4 regions of the Pseudomonas rhodesiae genome follow, and region 3 is predicted to be linked to each of the others. Evidence: predicted binding sites of a transcription regulator. Region 3 holds the regulator's gene; each other region holds the start of a gene.

Evidence for each region. Region 3 encodes FliA, which starts transcription of late flagellar genes. Its sites were predicted from a motif close to CTAAAGTTTNNNNNNNNNNNGCCGNTAA; they were not measured.
Region 1: HRH33_RS01505 (methyl-accepting chemotaxis protein) is a predicted target of FliA. The motif match lies at 1,564-1,591, and genes of this name have one in related genera.
Region 2: HRH33_RS14555 (methyl-accepting chemotaxis protein) is a predicted target of FliA. The motif match lies at 1,467-1,494, and genes of this name have one in related genera.
Region 4: flgM (flagellar biosynthesis anti-sigma factor FlgM) is a predicted target of FliA. The motif match lies at 2,471-2,498, and genes of this name have one in related genera.

What each region holds. Positions count from the first base shown of each region.
Region 1 is NZ_CP054205.1:328,559-333,461, forward strand. Features, by position in the region: rRNA gene HRH33_RS01490 (23S ribosomal RNA) at 1-889, shown strand, start outside; rRNA gene rrf (5S ribosomal RNA) at 1,041-1,156, shown strand; rRNA gene rrf (5S ribosomal RNA) at 1,265-1,380, shown strand; gene HRH33_RS01505 (methyl-accepting chemotaxis protein) at 1,705-3,585, shown strand; gene HRH33_RS01510 (SRPBCC family protein) at 3,624-4,088, opposite strand; gene HRH33_RS01515 (amino acid adenylation domain-containing protein) at 4,108-4,903, opposite strand, start outside.
Region 2 is NZ_CP054205.1:3,206,404-3,211,306, reverse strand. Features, by position in the region: gene HRH33_RS14555 (methyl-accepting chemotaxis protein) at 1-1,409, opposite strand, end outside; gene HRH33_RS14550 (M91 family zinc metallopeptidase) at 1,591-3,156, opposite strand; gene HRH33_RS14545 (aldo/keto reductase) at 3,288-4,283, opposite strand; gene HRH33_RS14540 (LysR family transcriptional regulator) at 4,401-4,903, shown strand, end outside.
Region 3 is NZ_CP054205.1:4,253,621-4,258,523, reverse strand. Features, by position in the region: gene flhF (flagellar biosynthesis GTPase FlhF) at 1-549, shown strand, start outside; gene fleN (flagellar synthesis regulator FleN) at 654-1,487, shown strand; gene fliA (RNA polymerase sigma factor FliA) at 1,484-2,224, shown strand; gene HRH33_RS19160 (chemotaxis response regulator CheY) at 2,394-2,768, shown strand; gene HRH33_RS19155 (protein phosphatase CheZ) at 2,787-3,575, shown strand; gene HRH33_RS19150 (chemotaxis protein CheA) at 3,587-4,903, shown strand, end outside.
Region 4 is NZ_CP054205.1:4,582,357-4,587,259, reverse strand. Features, by position in the region: gene HRH33_RS20710 (MFS transporter) at 1-690, shown strand, start outside; gene HRH33_RS20705 (flagellar brake protein) at 750-1,499, opposite strand; gene HRH33_RS20700 (flagella synthesis protein FlgN) at 1,595-2,065, opposite strand; gene flgM (flagellar biosynthesis anti-sigma factor FlgM) at 2,114-2,434, opposite strand; gene flgA (flagellar basal body P-ring formation chaperone FlgA) at 2,575-3,330, opposite strand; gene HRH33_RS20685 (chemotaxis protein CheV) at 3,412-4,344, shown strand; gene cheR (protein-glutamate O-methyltransferase CheR) at 4,386-4,903, shown strand, end outside.

The DNA.
Region 1 (4,903 bases), 1.9 Mb from region 3:
TTGAAATCGCTGTGAAGATGCAGTGTATCCGCGGCTAGACGGAAAGACCCCGTGAACCTTTACTATAGCTTTGCACTGGACTTTGAATTTGCTTGTGTAGGATAGGTGGGAGGCTTTGAAGCGTGGACGCCAGTCTGCGTGGAGCCATCCTTGAAATACCACCCTGGCAACTTTGAGGTTCTAACTCAGGTCCGTTATCCGGATCGAGGACAGTGTATGGTGGGTAGTTTGACTGGGGCGGTCTCCTCCTAAAGAGTAACGGAGGAGTACGAAGGTGCGCTCAGACCGGTCGGAAATCGGTCGTAGAGTATAAAGGCAAAAGCGCGCTTGACTGCGAGACAGACACGTCGAGCAGGTACGAAAGTAGGTCTTAGTGATCCGGTGGTTCTGTATGGAAGGGCCATCGCTCAACGGATAAAAGGTACTCCGGGGATAACAGGCTGATACCGCCCAAGAGTTCATATCGACGGCGGTGTTTGGCACCTCGATGTCGGCTCATCACATCCTGGGGCTGAAGCCGGTCCCAAGGGTATGGCTGTTCGCCATTTAAAGTGGTACGCGAGCTGGGTTTAGAACGTCGTGAGACAGTTCGGTCCCTATCTGCCGTGGACGTTTGAGATTTGAGAGGGGCTGCTCCTAGTACGAGAGGACCGGAGTGGACGAACCTCTGGTGTTCCGGTTGTCACGCCAGTGGCATTGCCGGGTAGCTATGTTCGGAATAGATAACCGCTGAAAGCATCTAAGCGGGAAACTAGCCTCAAGATGAGATCTCACTGGAACCTTGAGTTCCCTGAAGGGCCGTCGAAGACTACGACGTTGATAGGTTGGGTGTGTAAGCGCTGTGAGGCGTTGAGCTAACCAATACTAATTGCCCGTGAGGCTTGACCATATAACACCCAAGCAATTTGAGTCGAAAGGCCAGATTGCGGTGTGTGAAGACGCAATGAACCGAAAGTTCGATGCTCACAAAACACCGACAGCTGTCACATACCCAATTTGCTGAAGCGAGGCCAAAAGGTCACGAGTCAGTACCCGAATTTCTTGACGACCATAGAGCATTGGAACCACCTGATCCCATCCCGAACTCAGAAGTGAAACGATGCATCGCCGATGGTAGTGTGGGGTTTCCCCATGTGAGAGTAGGTCATCGTCAAGATTAAATTCCGAAACCCCAATTGCGAAAGCAGTTGGGGTTTTGTTTTATGTAGAAGTCCACGAATTTTCACCGGAACGATGCTCAAGGTCGATCTGGTACACAGAATTTCTTGACGACCATAGAGCATTGGAACCACCTGATCCCATCCCGAACTCAGCAGTGAAACGATGCATCGCCGATGGTAGTGTGGGGTTTCCCCATGTGAGAGTAGGTCATCGTCAAGATTAAATTCCAAAGCCCCTGTCTGCTAACGCAGGCAGGGGTTTTGTCGTTTATAGGGAATTAATAGGCGTCAAATCAAAGATTCGCCATTGAAGGGTGTCATAGGCTGCTTTAATGATTTTTGGTAGTTCGGATTTACCGCCTGTCGGTTTAACACTCAAAAAGAGGATGTTTCCCACAAAACCTTAAGATTTCACTCCGTTTGGCCGAAAGCCTGATGAGCCATGCGTGCACCGAAATAGAGCGGCCCGAGAAGCCGGCTATACCGTTACATGGAATGTTCCGTTCGGCACGCTCATCCCCCTTTGGCAAAAGAAGTCGACGAAATGAATCTCAAGTTCAGCCACAAAATTCTGCTAGCTGCGTCAGGCGTCGTAGTCCTAGCCTTCGCATTATTCACGCTTTACAACGATTATCTGCAACGGAGCACGATCAAGCAGAACCTGGAGTCGTCTATCCAGCAATCCGGTGAGCTGACCGCCAGCAGCGTGCAGAACTGGCTCAGTGGCCGAATACTGGTGCTTGAAAGTCTCACGCAGAACATTGCCCATCAAGGCGATGCCGCGGATCTGCCAGGTTTGGTGGATCAACCCGCATTGACCTCAAATTTCCAGTTCACCTATGTCGGTCAAACCAACGGCGTTTTCACCCAGCGTCCTGACGCCAAAATGCCTGACGGCTACGATCCGCGTCAGCGCCCTTGGTACAAGCAAGCCGTGGCCGCCGATAAACCCATGCTTACGCCGCCCTATATGGCCGCAGTGGGCGGGCAGATTGTCACTATTGCCATGCCGGTTAAAAAGAACGGTGAATTGCTCGGCGTGGTCGGTGGTGACCTGAGCCTGCAAACCTTGGTAAAAATCATCAACTCGGTGGACTTCGGCGGTATTGGCCATGCGTTCCTGGTCAGCGGTGACGGCCAGGTTATCGTTAGCCCTGACGAAAACCAGGTGATGAAGAACCTCAAGGATATCTACCCAGGCACCAGCGTCCGTATCGAGAAGATTAATCAGGACGTTGTACTCAATGGCCAGGATCGCATTCTTTCATTCACCCCCATCACCGGGTTGCCTGGCGCGGATTGGTACATTGGTCTGTCGATCGATAAAGACAAGGCCTACGCCCCGCTAGGTAAATTCCGCACATCTGCGTTAATCGCCATGCTAATCGCGGTAGTTGCGATTGCCGTGCTGTTGAGTCTGTTGATTCAAGTATTGCTGCGCCCCCTGACCACCATGGGTGTTGCCATGCAGGATATCGCTCAAGGCGAAGGCGATCTGACGCGTCGCCTGGCAGTCACCAGCAAGGATGAGTTCGGTGAAGTTGGCAGTGCGTTCAACCGGTTCGTGGAACGTATTCATGCGTCGATTTCCGAAGTGTCTTCGGCCACACGTCAGGTGCATGACCTTTCCCAGCGCGTGATGGCGTCGTCCAATGCCTCGATCATCGGCTCCGACGAGCAGAGCGCACGCACCAACAGCGTCGCCGCGGCGATCAATGAGTTGGGGGCAGCGACTCAGGAAATCGCACGGAACGCTGCTGATGCGTCCCAGCATGCCAGTGGTGCCAGCGAGCAGGCCGACGATGGGCGCAAAGTGGTCGAACAGACCATCTTGGCCATGTCGGAGCTGTCTCAGAAAATCAGCCTATCGTGCACGCAGATCGAAACCCTGAATGCCAGCACCGACAACATTGGTCACATACTTGATGTGATCAAAGGCATTTCCCAGCAAACCAACTTGCTTGCCCTTAACGCTGCGATCGAAGCTGCGCGTGCCGGTGAGGCTGGCCGTGGGTTCGCAGTGGTGGCCGATGAGGTTCGCAACCTGGCTCACCGAACCCAGGAGTCCGCCGAAGAGATCCATAAAATGATCACTTCGCTTCAAGTGGGTTCGCGTGAAGCGGTGACGACGATGAATGCCAGTCAGGTTTCCAGCGAGGAAAGTGTTGAGGTCGCCAACCAGGCCGGCGAGCGCCTGGTCAGTGTGACGCAGCGTATTGTTGAGATCGACGGCATGAACCAGTCCGTCGCGGCGGCCACCGAAGAGCAGACCGCCGTGGTGGAGACGCTCAACGTGGACATCAACCAGATCAATCTGCTGAACCAGCAAGGTGTGGAAAACCTCAACGAAACCCTGAGGGATTGCGATGCACTGTCACAGCAGGCCAATCGTTTGAAGCAATTGGTCGACAGCTTCAAGATCTGACTCGCCGGGGCACGCCGTAGGAGCGCGCCAACTCGCTCCTACGGCTTGTCGAGTAATTTACGTACGTTGTTCAGGGCGCTGTCGGCAAAGTCCTGCACGAACGCTTCGAACCCCTTGCGCGTTGTGTCTTCGGGTTCCGCGATGATCGTCCAGGTGACCTTGGCGCTCTGGGCGCCAAGTGCCTGCACATTAATCGCTGCCCACAGTCTGGCCACGCCCAAGGTGTTGTAGATCGTGGTCCATGTCATGTGCATGGCGTCGTCATCTCGACTGTTGAGTTGTTCGACCGCACAGTTGCCGTCATGGAAAATTTTTGTACGCAAAGCGCCCACGCCCGTGCCAATCATTTCAATGCGCGACAGGGCAGGGATAAAGGCATCAAAGTTGGAAAATCGCCCCACCAGATCCCATACACGAGCGGCCTCGCAGTTGACTATGACGCCGGCAACGATTGGCACGCCGTTTGGGTTGCGAATTAACGTATCGGGTTGCAGCGCTTTCATGAAGTTGTCCTGAAACGGTTCAAAGGAAGCCTATGGTTTTGAGGTAGTTACAGCCCTTGTCCAAGAGTGCCTGGTCTTTTTCGGGATACTGCTCGCCCATGTTTTGAACACCTCTGCGTGCGTTGTCATGCAGGATCCTCGTGGTATCGCCGATGTCTTTGTCCAGACGATCGAGATAGAACCCCAGTACCCCAAACAATGCGTTGTCCGGGCTCACGGCCCGCAGCGCCTGCTGCCATTGCGTCACGCTGACTCGCTCAAAGCGGTAACCCGCGCGACTGAACGCATCCAGATACTGCTCCCAACTCAACGGCTGTGGGTTATGCATATTGAACACGCAACTATCGGCATTAAAACCGGCACTGTGAAAGGCGATAAATCGCGCCAGGAAGTCCACAGGCATCAGATCGAAATTCAAATGCAATTGCGGTAGCAGGCCTAATTGCAGCGACCCTTTGAGCATCAACATCAGGCGATTCTTGTGCGGTTGGCAAACACCGTTGCGGCTGTTGAAACTGATGTTGCCGGGGCGATGGATATTCACCCAGGCGCCTTGCTCCACCGCTCGTCCCAACATTCGCTCAGCCACCCACTTGGAAAGGTTGTAGCCGTTTTTGATGAACAGCGGCAGCGACGCGCAGGCCGGAGCCTCGAGCACATGCCCTTGGGTGTCGACCCTGCTGGAAGCCGACAGCGTCGAGACAAAGTTGAGGATTTTCTTACTGTGGGTCTCACAGAGGCGCAGGCATTCGAAGACGGGGTCGACGTTGTCCCTGGTCAGTGACGCATAGTCCATCACATGGTTGACCTGTGCG
Region 2 (4,903 bases), 1.0 Mb from region 3:
CCGACGCTGCTGGACGCTTCTCCCACCACCACGCGCGAGCGGTCGGCGTGTTCGTTGGCGCGCTGGGTGAACGCGGCGGTTTCGGCGGCGTTCTGTGCCACGGTCTCGGCAGTGGAACTCATCTCAGTGATGGCCGTGACGGTCTGATCGGTTTCCGAGGCATGACGCACCAGGATCTGGTTGGTCTGTGCCGAAGTCTGCTGCAATTGCTCAAGACCCGTGGACATGGCCGCGGTGGCCTGGGTCACTTCGCCGATCATATTTTGCAGGTAGACGATAAAGCGGTTGACGGAATGGCCGATGGCGCCCAGTTCGTCTTCGGCGCGGATGGTGATGCGCCGCGTCAGGTCGGCATCGCCGGTGGACAGCGCGTCGATATTGGCTTTCAGCGTCTTCATGCGCTGCACCAGTTTGCGGATCGCATACGCGGCCAGCAGCACCAGCAGCAATACCATGGGGATTTGCAGCAGGGCCAAAGTGCCGAGTACGTCATCGCGCTGCGCGGTGATCAACGAGGTGGGCAGGGCGGTGGCGAGGAACCACGGCGTACCTTCGATCGGGCGCATATAGAAGGTGCTGGCCACGCCGCCGTTATCGAACTCGCTGCGCTGCAAGCCTTGGTCGCGATGGGCCAGGGCTTTGCTGACCTGGGTGGCGAAGGCTGAGGAAGCGGTCAGTTCGCTGATGTTTTTCAACACCACCGGGCTGTTCAGGCGCGTGCTGTTGCTGATGATCTTGCCGTCGCCTTCGACGATCAGCATCTGCCCGCCGATGTCTTTTTCCTTGCTGGCCACCAGTTCGTTGAAGAAACCGAGGGTGACGTCAATCGTGGCCACGCCATAGGCCGCGCCATCGCGCTGGATCGCCATGGCGCAGTTGGTGCGTGGCTCTTGGCTGGCGTCGTCCTTGTAAGCGGCGGCCCAGGCGCATTGGCCACGCGGCGAGGCCAGGCCGCCCTTGTACCAGCTCTGGTCGTAATAGTTGGGGGCCGGGTCGCTGTTCCAGAAGGTATTGACCATCAGCTTGCCCGAGGCATCACGGTGCCAGAACGTGCTGTGCTTGTTGCGCCCTGGGGTGCGCTGGTTTGGCAGCGGCCAGATACCGCCGCCGAACACCTTCAGCTCACCGTACTGGTCGACCAGGCCAGGCAAGACCTTGTCGATGGCATCGCTGTCCAGCAGCGGGATGGTCTGGGTGATGCTGCGTTGCTGGGCCTGAACCTTGTTCAGCTCGCCCTGGATGGTTTTCGCCACCTCGTCGATGCGGTTGAGCACCACCTGCTCTTCGGTGTGGCGCAATGTCGGCGCGACCAACTGGCCGATGCCGACGATGGTCAACACGAATAACACCAGGACGAACAACACCAGAAACAGGGTATAGCGGGCTTGGATGGAGCGCAGTGGGGGCATGGGATCGTCCTTACGAAGCGTTTATTGTCGACGCGGCTTTGTTGGAGCTTCGTAGGGGTATCGGCTTGAGTACGATTAGCTTTAGGTACCATGGTGCCAATATCTGAGTACTGCAGCAGCGATGCGCTCTGCGCGCATCGCTGCTTTTAGGGTCTTCAGGATTGCCAGCAAGCAGGCAGGGCTACTGGCCGTCTCCTTGTGGGCTGGCCGGCCAATCATATTTGCGCCGCAACGGTTTACCCATTTCCGCATTCAATGCATTTTCAGTAAACGGTGCAGGATTGACTGTGTTCGGTGGGGTCGACGGATCGTTATCGAAGTCAAACGGGTTGCCGTCGTTTGGCACACCAATGGCCTGAAGTTCAATATTCTCGACCAACCCATTTTCCCCCGGCGACTCCTGGGTATGCCCTCGTAGACGAGTGCCGGTTGCGCCATTGTAGGCATGTACCATCTCATGGAAGAGTGCGGTTACAGGCACAACGGTGTTGTTGCGCTCGATGTTTTCGAGGATAGAGACCGGACCGTAATCAATCGTGGCCCGGTCGGCGTGGGCACCGGGCGTACCTTCTTTCGTTATGAAGCCTGCGATAGACTCGTCGCTGTTTTGGCGTTGTTCATCGGTCAATTCGTTCAGCTCAGTGCTGCCGAAGGCATAAAGGTTCTCTGCGAGGACAGCGGGAGTGATCGTGACGGGCCCGCGATTGACCACGGCCAGTTCGTCCATTTTTTTGAGCAAAGACTGGCCCGCTGGTGAACTGCGCAGGAACTCGAAGTCGTCGGCGAGCCCTTGTTCTAACTGCTGTATATGCTCATCCGTGGAGGTATTCTCCGGAACGCTGAGCGTGAATCCCTGGCTGCCGGCATTGCTGGGCTTGACCTCGGTGAAAGCTGAACCTCTGTCACGCGCGAAATGGTCGGTGGCTTTTGCGTAGATACGGTCATCGCGCTGGTTAAGCCAAAGGTGATCGTGGCCTTTACCCGTGTAAAAGGTAGTGCTGTCATAGCCCGTCAAATGATCGTCACCGTTACCGCCGTGCAGCACACTGTGGCCGCTGCCGGCGAGGAGTTCGTCGTTTCCGTTGCCACCGTCCAAGTAATTTTGCTTGGTCGAGGGGCCGAACCCGGCATAGAGGCGGTCATTGCCATTGTTGCCATAGATGACGTTATTTCCAGTGCCACCGATTATTGTGTCGTCGCCGTCGCCGCCAGCGGCGTACCCAAGGCCGCTGCCCAGGCGTATGAAATCGTCGCCTTTGCCACCAAACAACCGGGTTCGTCCGGCACCGGCTTGGATGTAGTCGTCGCCGTCACCTGAATCAATGCTCACACCAATCCCGAGGTCATCGTCGATGATGATGGTGTCGTCGCCGCTATTGGCGGTAATCCAAAGCTCTTGCCTCGGGTCTCGATTCTCTTTCATGTCGATTAAAAACGGCTTGCCGTTGATCAGGAATTGCAGCGTGTCGTGTGACCAGCGGCGCACATGGATGTGGTCGGGGTGACCTCCAGTTTCAACATCCAGCATATTAGTGAGCATCAACGGTTTTCCCTCGCTGTCCATAAACCAGTCAATGATCCTATTGATCTTAATGTCGCCGTCGCTGTGCAACGGGTAGGTTTTGCGGTTGACGATACCAAGCGTCAAATCGACCGGAGGTGCATAAGGATCGTTGTTTTCGGGCGAGCGAAGTGGGGTGGGGGGTGTTGTTACACAAGTTGGCTGTGCGTTAGCAGCAACTTTCATGGCATGTCCGTCCTTTAAGCACGAATTGGCGAACCTGATGGGATACCAGGTTTGCCGATACGTGGACGTTGCCTCGCAAACGTTCCGGCTGATAGGCCACATACTCGCCGCAAGATGTTGCTTGCTCTGTGTCAGATCTCCAACATCGCCATCACCGCCTCGGGGTAGCGCAGACCGGCAGTGGCGTCGGCGGGGAAAATCTCATCCAGGGCCGACAGCTCGGATGGGTTGAGCACGATGGACACCGCCGCCGCGTTTTCTTCCAGGTATTTGCGCTGTTTGGTGCCTGGGATCGGGATGATGTAGTCCCCTTGGGCCAATACCCAGGCCAAGGCCAGTTGCCCGGCGCTTACGCCCTTATCGGCGGCCAGGCTGCGCACGTGCTCGACCAATTGCAGATTCTTCGCGAAGTTATCCCCTTGGAAACGCGGGTTGGAGCGGCGGTAGTCATCGGCGCTGAAGTCATCCGGGCTTTGCAGCGTGCCGGTGAGAAAGCCGCGACCCAGCGGGCTATAAGGCACGAAGGCAATCCCCAGGCGCTGGCAGGCGGCGAGACAGCCGTTGGTTTCCTGGTCGCGGCTCCACAGCGAGTACTCGCTTTGCAGGGCGCTGATCGGGTGGACCTTATGCGCACGCTCCAGAGTGGTGGCCGACGCTTCGCTCAGGCCCAGGTAACGCACCTTGCCCTGTTTGACCAGCTCGGCCATGGCGCCGACGCTCTCTTCGATACTGACCTGCGGGTCGATGCGGTGTTGGTAGTAGAGGTCCAGGGTGTCGACGCCCAGGCGTTGCAAAGTGCCGTCGATGGACGCGCGGATGTACTCGGGGCTGCCGTCCACACCGCGCGAAGCGGGGGTGGCCGGGTCGCGGATAATGCCGAATTTGCTGGCCAGGAACACCTGGTCGCGCTTGCCGGCGAATGCCTTGCCCAGTAATTGCTCGTTGGTGTGCGGGCCGTACATATCGGCGGTATCGAAGAAGTTGATCCCCAGTTCCAAGGCGCGGTGCAGGGTGGCGATGGCTTCGCGGGTGTCGCTGCCGGGGCTGTAGAAATCGCTCATGCCCATGCAGCCAAGGCCGATGGCAGAGACGAGGGGACCGTGTGTGCCAAGTTGACGAGTGTGCATCTGTGGGACTCCTGAGTTGGGAAGGACTTCATTGTTACCCTCGACAAAACCGAGATAAAGCGGCTAAAAGCACTATCACTGTTTGTATTTTCTAAATAATCCACACGGAGCCAGCCCTTGGATCGTTTCAACGCTATGCGTGTGTTCACCCGTATCGTCGAACTGGGCGGCTTCGCCAAAGCCGCCGACAGCCTGCAACTGCCCCGCGCCTCGGTGACCATCCTGATCAAACAACTGGAAGCGCACCTGGGGGTGCAACTGTTGCAGCGCACCACGCGGCAGGTCAGTCCCACCCCGGACGGCACCGCGTACTACCAGCGCTGTGTGCAGTTGCTGTCAGACCTGGAAGAAACCGAAGCGGTGTTTTCCACGCGCCGTCAGAACCCGCGCGGCACCTTGAGCGTGGACATGCCCTCGGGCATCGGCCGCTTGATCGTGATCCCCGCACTACCGGCCTTTACCGCGCGTTACCCGCAGATCGAACTGGACATCGGCTTGAACGACCGCCCGGTAGACTTGATCCGCGAAGGCGTGGACTGCGTGCTGCGCGGTGGCCTGGCCCTGGACGAGTCCCTGGTGGCACGGCCCCTGGCGCTGATGGATCAGTTGACTCTGGCAAG
Region 3 (4,903 bases):
GACAGCTACCGTATCGGTGCCCAGGAACAACTCAAGACCCTGGGGCGCATCCTGAATGTGCCGGTGACTCACGTCGACCCGGGCCAATCCCTGGCCAACGCCCTCGACCCGCTGCTGCGCAAACGTGTGGTGTTGATCGACACCGCCGGCCTGCAAGCCAGCGATCCGGCGCTGCGCATGCAGTTGGAAAGCCTGGCCGGGCGTGGCATCAAGTCAAAGAATTACCTGGTGCTTGCAACCACCAGCCAGAAACAGGTTCTTACCGCTGCCTACCACAGCTACAAGCGCTGCGGGCTGGCCGGTTGCATCCTGACTAAACTGGACGAAACCGCCAGCCTGGGCGAAGTGTTGAGCCTGGCTATCGGTCATGCGTTACCGGTCGCCTACCTGACCGACGGGCCGCGGATCCCGGATGATCTGCATCTGCCGCGCCGTCATCAGTTGGTCAGCCGTGCAGTCAGCGTGCAAATGCAAGACGAGCCGAGCGAGGAAGCGATGGCGGATATGTTCGCTGATCTTTACCACAGCCCGGCAAAACGGGTGGGCTGAGCAACATGAACACAATGCAATGTACCTACATTGATGGTCTGCAAGCGATTCACGCGGCCAAGCCATGTAGCCTGCGTCTAAGCAAGACAAGGTAAAGAAATAAAATGGGCAGCATGCATCCCGTACAGGTGATCGCGGTGACCGGCGGCAAAGGTGGCGTCGGAAAAACGAACGTGTCAGTGAATTTGTCCCTGGCGCTGGCAGAGCTTGGCCGTCGCGTCATGCTGCTGGACGCTGACCTGGGGCTGGCGAACGTCGACGTTCTGCTGGGGCTGACGCCTAAACACACCCTGGCCGATGTGATCGAGGGGCGCTGTGAGCTGCGCGACGTGCTGCTGCAGGGCCCTGGCGGGATCCGCATCGTGCCGGCCGCTTCCGGCACCCAGAGCATGGTGCACCTGAGCCCGGCGCAGCATGCCGGCCTGATTCAGGCGTTCAGCGATATCGGCGACAACCTCGACGTGCTGGTGATCGACACCGCCGCCGGGATTGGCGAATCCGTGGTCAGCTTTGTGCGCGCCGCGCAGGAAGTATTGCTGGTGGTCTGCGACGAACCCACCTCGATCACCGACGCCTACGCCCTGATCAAACTCCTTAACCGTGACTACGGAATGAACCGCTTCCGCGTCCTGGCCAACATGGCCCAGAGCCCGCAGGAAGGGCGCAACCTGTTCGCCAAGTTGACCAAGGTCACGGATCGCTTTCTCGATGTCGCCTTACAATACGTCGGCGCAGTTCCCTACGACGAGTGTGTGCGCAAGGCCGTGCAAAAGCAGCGTGCGGTCTACGAAGCATTCCCTCGTTCGAAATGCGCCTTGGCGTTCAAGGCTATTGCTCAGAAGGTCGATACCTGGCCTTTGCCCGCCAACCCGCGTGGGCATCTGGAGTTTTTCGTCGAGCGATTGGTGCATCAGACGAGCGCAGGACCAGTGCTATGACATCGAGCGGCTACAACCTCTATAAGAAATCGGCGCGTGACAGCCAGGGTGAACTGATCGAGCGCTATGCGCCCCTGGTCAAGCGCATTGCCTACCACTTGCTGGCCCGGTTGCCTGCCAGCGTGCAGGTCGAAGATTTGATTCAGGCCGGCATGATCGGCCTGCTCGAAGTGTCGACCAAGTACGACGCAACCAAGGGCGCGAGTTTCGAGACCTATGCGGGTATCCGTATCCGTGGGGCGATGCTCGATGAAGTGCGCAAAGGTGATTGGGCACCCCGTTCGGTGCACCGCAATACGCGCATGGTCAGTGACGCAATTCGTGCAATTGAAGCAAAAACCGGTCGCGACGCTAAAGATCATGAAGTTGCGGCCGAACTCCAATTGAGTCTCGACGATTATTACGGGATTTTGAACGATACCTTGGGCAGCCGCCTGTTCAGTTTCGACGACCTGCTCCAGGACGGCGAACACGAAGGGCTGCACGAGGACGGCGCGAGCGCTCACATGGAGCCGTCGCGCGACCTGGAAGATGCGCGTTTCCAGGGGGCGTTGGCGGACGCAATCGCCAATTTGCCGGAGCGTGAACGATTGGTGTTGGCGCTGTACTACGACGAAGAGCTGAACCTCAAGGAAATCGGTGAGGTCCTGGGGGTCAGCGAATCGCGAGTCAGCCAGTTGCACAGCCAGTGCGCCGCCCGCTTGCGGGGGCGTTTGGGAGAGTGGCGAGCGCGCTGACAGGCAGTGTGGGGACACTGCAGAGCGATACCGCGGGGGTGATTGGCCTACGCGGGTTCGGCCCGTGGTGGCCCCGGCAGTCCTTTTTGTGTAATGCCTGTTGATTGAAATGGCGCGTCCAGGTGCTGGGCGCGTTTAAGACTGCTTGGAGGTCGAATTGGACAAGAACATGAAAATCCTCATCGTTGATGACTTCTCAACGATGCGGCGGATCATAAAAAACCTGTTGCGTGACCTTGGGTTCACCAACACGGTCGAGGCGGACGATGGCATCACTGCACAGCCGATCCTCAACAGCGGAGGCATCGACTTTCTGGTGACTGACTGGAACATGCCGGGCATGACCGGTATCGACCTGCTGCGCTGGGTGCGCGCCGATGAAAAACTGCGCAACCTGCCGGTGCTGATGGTAACCGCCGAAGCCAAGCGCGAGCAGATCATCGAGGCCGCCCAGGCCGGTGTTAACGGTTATGTGGTCAAGCCATTCACTGCACAGGCGTTGAAAGAGAAGATCGAAAAAATCTTCGAACGCATCCACGGCTAATGCCATCGCGGGGGAGCTATGGAGCACAAAGAAACGTCACAGGGAGACTTTGAGTCCACCCTGAAAAAACATGCTCACCAACTGGTCGACAGCCTTGAAAAAGGCCATTTCGGCGACGCGGTGCAGTTGATCCATGAGCTCAATCAGACCCGTGACCGAGGCCTGTACCAGGAAGTGGGCAAGCTCACACGCGAGCTGCACAGTGCAATCGTCAATTTCCAGATTGACCCGCACATGCCCCAGGCCGAGGAAATCTCGCAGATCACGGATGCCACCGAACGCCTGTCCTATGTGGTCAGGCTGACCGAGGCCGCGGCCAACCGCACCATGGACCTGGTGGAAAACGCCACGCCTCTGGTCAACGGCATGGCCACCGAAGCTCAGGCCCTGAATGCCGACTGGGGGCGCTTTATGCGCCGGGAAGTGGGGGCTGAAGAGTTCCGCGAGCTGGCGCGCCGGGTCGAAGGGTTCTTGTCACGCAGCGAGCAGGACAACCGCACGGTGTCCAGCAACCTCAACGATATTCTGCTGGCTCAGGATTACCAGGACCTGACCGGTCAGGTGATCAAGCGCGTGACGCAATTGGTCACCGAAGTGGAAAGCAACTTGCTCAAACTGGTGCTCATGGCCGGCCAGGTTGACCGTTTTGCCGGCATCGAACATGACCGCGCAGCGATCCTCTCGGAAAAAGATCCACAAAAACATCTCGCCAAGGGTGAAGGTCCGCAGATTCATGCCGATAAACGTGAAGACGTTGTGTCAGGTCAGGATGACGTAGATGACCTGTTATCCAGTTTAGGCTTCTAAGGAGCACCCACATGAGCTTCGGCGCCGATGAAGAGATCCTTCAGGATTTCCTTGTAGAGGCCGGCGAAATTTTAGAGCAACTGTCCGAACAACTGGTCGAGCTGGAAAGCCGCCCGGATGATGCGAACCTGCTCAATGCAATTTTTCGCGGTTTTCATACTGTAAAAGGGGGCGCCGGCTTCCTCCAGCTCCATGAGCTGGTGGAGTGCTGCCACATCGCCGAGAACGTGTTCGACATCCTGCGCAAGGGTGAGCGTCACGTCGACTCGGAGTTGATGGACGTGATTCTCGAAGCGCTCGATGCGGTCAACGGCATGTTCAGCCAAGTGCGCGAACGTGCGCCGATCACTGCCGCCACCCCGGAACTGCTGGCCGCCCTGGCGCGCTATGCAGAGCCTGCCGACCTGTCGGCGGAGCCCGTGGTCGAGGCCGTGCCGGAGCCTGAACCGGCGCCGGAACCGGACGTGACCGACAGTGAATTCGAACAGCTGCTCAGCTCCCTCAGCGCGGTCAAGGCCGAAGCCGAAGCGCCGGCCGCTGCGGCCCCGACCTCGGCTGAAGCACCGGCCAGCGAAGACATCACCGACGCCGAATTTGAGTCCCTGCTCGATCAGTTGCATGGCAAAGGCCAGTTCGCCGCCGATGCCGTGGCGCCTGCCGCCGCGTCGCCTGCACCGGCCGCTGTGGCTGCCAGCACCGATATCACCGACGACGAGTTCGAAGCGTTGCTCGACCAGTTGCACGGCAAGGGCACCTTCGCCGCCGACGCGTTGCCGGAAGTCGCGGCCACCGCCGCCGCGCCGGCTGATGCCAAGCCGGCAGCCGCTGCGGCACCTGCCGGTGACGGGCTGATCACCGATCATGAATTCGAAGCGTTGCTGGATGATTTGCACGGCAAGGGCAAATTCAGCGAAGTGCCTGCGCTGGCCGCGTCTGCGGCCGCCGCTACCGCCGCCAAACCTGCACCGGTCGCCGCCAAGGCCGCGGCGCCTGCCGCAGCACCCAAGCCCGCGGCGGCGGCTCCGGCTGCCGCGCCTGCACGGGCCGCCGCCGCGCCGGTGGCCGACAAGCCTGCCAGTGAAGCCGAAACCACCGTGCGGGTCGATACTGCGCGCCTGGACGACATCATGAACATGGTTGGCGAACTGGTGCTGGTGCGTAACCGCCTGGTGCGCCTGGGCCTGAGCAGTGGCGATGAGTCCATGCAAAAGGCCGTGTCGAACCTCGACGTGGTTACCGCCGACCTGCAAACCGCCGTGATGAAGACGCGGATGCAGCCGATCAAGAAAGTCTTCGGCCGCTTCCCACGCCTGGTTCGCGACCTGGCG
Region 4 (4,903 bases), 330 kb from region 3:
GTCGGCTTGTTCATGGGTAGCTGCATCTTTGCCGGGTTGGTGGTGCAGTGGCCGTTGGGCTGGCTGTCGGACCGTTATGATCGCGCGCTGCTGATTCGTTGCTTCGCGCTTTGCCTGGCGGTGGCGTCATTGCCGCTGGCGATTCTCACTCAGGTGCCGCTGGAGGTACTGTTCATCGCCGGATTCCTGTGCTCGTTGGTGCAGTTTTGCCTGTACCCGCTGGCGGTGGCGTTTTCCAACGACCATGTCGAAGGTGACCGCCGGGTATCTTTGACGGCCATGCTGTTGGTTACCTATGGCGTCGGCGCCAGTGTCGGGCCTTTGTTGGCGGGTGTGGTGATGAAGTTGTTCGGCAGTCAGATGCTGTACGCGTTTTTCACCTTGTGCGCGCTGATCCTGGTGTGGCGGATTAGGCCCAAGGCGGTCACCAATCTGCATCAGGTGGACGACGCGCCTTTGCATCACGTCGCGATGCCCGACAGTATGTCCAGTTCGCCGCTGGTCGCGGCGCTCGATCCGCGGGTGGATGAGCAAGTGGTGCAGGATCAGATGCAAACAAGCCCTGAGCCCGAAGTCGAGCCGCCGCAGCCACCGCAGCCGCCACCGGTCGAAGAGCCAAGTGCCGAGGCACCTGCCGAACAGCCGGACTCCGACGAGCATCCCAACGGCTTGAGTGGGGCGCGTCCCTAATAACGAAAAACGGGCAGACCCCTGAGGGTCTGCCCGTTTTTTATTGCGACCTGTTACGCTTAAAAGTCGTCGTCTTTGTCGAAACGCCGTGCTTCGCGCTGCAATTGGTAAACGAAACGCTCGACCTGTCGCTGCACCAGCCCGCTCATATTATGGAAGCGTACGCCGGCGAAAGTGGTGTTGATCTTCTCTTCGAAGTGCAGGTAGCGCAGTTCGACCGAGGTGGTCATGCTGCCGAAGGGCAGGGCGGCGATAAATCGATCATAGACCTGGCCCAGTTGCAGGCGCTCAGTGATGTCTCCCTCGAAGCGCAATTTGCAGCCGGTGGCGGAAATATCCAACAGCTTGCCGTTGATCGGCGCCTTGAGCTTTTCACCACCCAGCTCGATGTTCACCAACTGTGCCAGCTTCAGGGCGGCACGAAAGGCATTCCGACGTTGGTGATAGACAACTTCGTTGGGCATGCTGCCGGTGTAGATGCGGTGACCATTCTTTTCGCTGATGGTCATGCCACCGTTGCTTTCCCACGCAACGCGCACGCCATCGTGGAAACCTTCGATGCGGAACGGCTCGCCATTTTCAAGATAGCGCTCACCGTCGCGGGGGATCATTTCGTCCATGACCAGCGTGTTACTGTCCCGATCGACATCCACCAGATAACTCTGGAAACGCTGGCTGCGCTCGTGAAACGTAATGATCAGCGGGTCATGGCTTTCTTGCAGCATTCGCAAGTTGCCGGCGATTTCCAGAGGCGTGGTGAGGACCTTGGGGGGCTGCGGAGCATCTTCCGCATTAAGAGCGTTGAACACGGTTCTTCCATCTCCAGACAAATACGACTACACGCAAGAACCGGCATTTTGCCAGCATGTAGCGCGCCTTGGATAGGGCGCGCGGTAAACCGGTATCAGGCTTGGCTGCGGGTGCTGGGCTTGACCAAGCGAGAGGTAGAGCCTTGCGCGTTATACAGCGCCGGTGGCTCGCCGCCGTGGAGTATACGCAACTGGTTGGCCGTCGTAGCTTGCTGAAGCTGGATCGACTGACCATTGAGTTGGTTGGCTTCCTGGCATTGGGTAAGCAACTGATTGAGTGCTTTGCTCTGACTCAGCAGTTGGTCGCCGACCGAAGAGTGGCTGGCCAGTTGGGCCAGGCCGTCATGGTCTGCGGGCAAGCCCAGGCTGATCAGGATCTGGCTGCGTTTCTTGCCGTGCTGTTCCAGCAGGACGATCAGCGACTGCTTACGTGCGAGGATTTCCTCCAGCAGTGGCATGTCCCGGCCATAGAGGGCCAAGGATTCTTCTTTCAGCAGCTCGAGCAATTGTTGCGTCGGCGCTAGATCATCGATGATCAGTTGAAGCAGGGTTTCGTCGTGATGCATGGCTGGCCTTGGGTTTTAAGCGTCCAAAAGCCCGGCGCAGGCCTTTGCCTAGCGCTCGGCTTCGAAGTTAAGCAGCTTGCTGGCTACACGGTTGCTGTCGACTTTATAGCTGCCATCAGCGATTGCCTGTTTCAACTCGGCCACGCGGGCTTTATTGACAACCGGTTGATCGCGCAGCGAGTCAGTGACCTTCTGCAACTGTTGAGCCTCATTGCTCAGGTGTACCGATTCCCCGCTCTGGCTGGCGCTGGTTTGTTCCGTCTTGGCAGGCACTGGGGCCTTGGTTTCGGCACTTTCTTTGGCACCCGTGGTGCGTGCAGTACCAGACGTTGCCGGGGAGTTATTTAAACGACTGAAATCAATGACCATGATAAAAAACCTCTGGGTATTTGGACGCTTGCCATGTTTTCGGCCATACCCGGATAAACTTTAGGCGCGAATGACAATAAATCTCCACACGGGACTTCTCGTGCACAGTGTAGGAAAACCCAGCGTCCTCTACCAGCGATCTATAAAGCCACCTCGACTTGTCCTGGGGCGGTCACGCGCGCTTTGATTACACGGTTTGAATTGAGGTTCTTAACCCGGATCTGCTCGCTCATGCCGCCGTTGGACAGTGCTTCACCGGGCATTTTCACGTTCAAGGCGCCGCTGCTGGCGGAGATCACCACCTGGTCGCCCTTGCGAATCACCTCGGCCTGTTCCAGATGGACAAGAGTCAGGACCTGATCGGTGACCACTGGTCGGGTTAATTTCTGCCCGATGGCCTGGTCGAGGCTTGTCAAATACCCCTGATTGATCTGGCTGATGTCGCGCTCGCGTAAGGCGACATCCTCAAACGCGATGATGGCGGTGCGCTTGAGCGGTCGCGCGACCACCACCACATCGCGGAACAGCTTGACCTGCGCCGGCACAAAAACAGTCCAGGGCGAAGCGCCGTCGCATCGGACCCTTACCGTCACACGGCCGATGGGCTGGGCGGGGCTTTCCAGGGTGGCTGTCAATTCCTTGTCGCACATAGGCATGCGCAGGCGAGGGTCCAACTGGTTGACTTGGATTTCATAACGCCCCAGCGTCTGTGTAGTTGCCAGATAATCTTCTACAGTGAACTCAAGAAAGCCTTGAGTGACGCCGATAAGGAGATCAGGCAAGGTGACGTTCTCTGCGCGGGCCGTGGTGCCCAGGCAGAAAGCCAGCAATGCCATCGAGACGCTGAGCAATCTGCGGTGGCGGGGGTGTCGGGAAACTGTCGTTTTCATATCCATAGCCAACAAATAGCAAAGCTCGTGCCGTTTAGTGTCGGGTGCGCGTCGTACCCCCGAAGGTTTTAGCGTAGGAGTCTGGGCATGGCAGGTGTAATGGATTCAGTAAACCAGCGCACACAGCTGGTAGGGCAGAATCGCCTGGAGTTGTTGCTTTTTCGCCTCGACGGCGGGCAGCTGTATGGCATCAATGTGTTCAAAGTGCGGGAAGTGCTGCAATGTCCCAAGCTGACGATCATGCCCAAATCCAGTCCAGTGGTATGTGGCGTTGCCAATATTCGCGGTGCGACCATCCCGATTCTTGATCTGGCTCTGGCGACAGGCTCGTCCGGTCTTCAGGACCGTGAAAGTCCGTTCGTGATCATCACCGAGTACAACACCAAGACCCAGGGTTTCCTGGTGCGCTCGGTGGAGCGCATCGTCAATATGAACTGGGAAGAGATTCATCCACCACCCAAGGGCACAGGCCGCGATCACTACCTTACGGCGGTGACGCGGGTCGATAACCAGTTGGTGGAAATTATCGATGTGGAGAAGATCCTCGCCGAAGTGGCCCCTACCTCTGAGACGATTTCGGTGGGCGTGGTAGACGCCGAGACGGCGCACAAAGCGGTGTCCCTGCGTGTACTGACGGTGGATGACTCTTCCGTGGCCCGTAAGCAGGTGACCCGTTGCCTGCAAACTGTCGGCGTGGAAGTGATAGCGCTCAACGATGGCCGCCAGGCGCTGGATTACCTGCGCAAACTGGTGGATGAGGGCAAGAAGCCGGAAGAAGAATTCCTGATGATGATCTCGGATATCGAGATGCCGGAAATGGACGGCTACACTCTCACAGCCGAGATACGCAGCGACCCGCGTATGCAAAAATTGCATATCGTGCTGCATACTTCGTTGTCGGGTGTATTCAACCAGGCCATGGTCAAAAAGGTCGGGGCGGATGATTTCCTGGCCAAATTCCGTCCTGATGACCTCGCATCCCGAGTCGTCGACCGGATCAAAGCAGCAGATCACGGCTAAGGTTTATTCTTGGCGATCATACGATTTTAGAGGCGGTATCAGTGTCGACAGGTAATTTGGATTTTGAACAGTTCCGGGTCTTCCTGGAAAAAGCCTGTGGCATATTGCTCGGTGAGAACAAGCAGTACCTGGTATCCAGCCGTCTCAACAAGCTGATGGAGCAGCAGGGCATCAAGTCCCTGGGCGAGTTGGTTCAGCGGATCCAGAGTCAGCCGCGCAGTGGGCTCAAGGAGATGGTGGTCGATGCCATGACCACCAACGAAACCCTGTGGTTTCGCGATACGTATCCGTTTGAAGTGCTTAAAAGCAAGGTGCTGCCGGAGGCCATCAAGGCCAGTCCCGGACAGCGCTTGCGCATCTGGTCGGCGGCCTGTTCTTCGGGGCAGGAGCCGTACTCGATTTCCATGGCTATCGACGAGTTCGAGCGAACCAACATGGGCCAGTTGAAGGCTGGAGCGCAGATTGTCGCCACAGACTTGTCCGGGACCATGTTGAATAACTGCAAGACCGGCGAATACGACACCCTGGCGCTGGGGCGCGGTTTGTCCCAGGAGCGTTT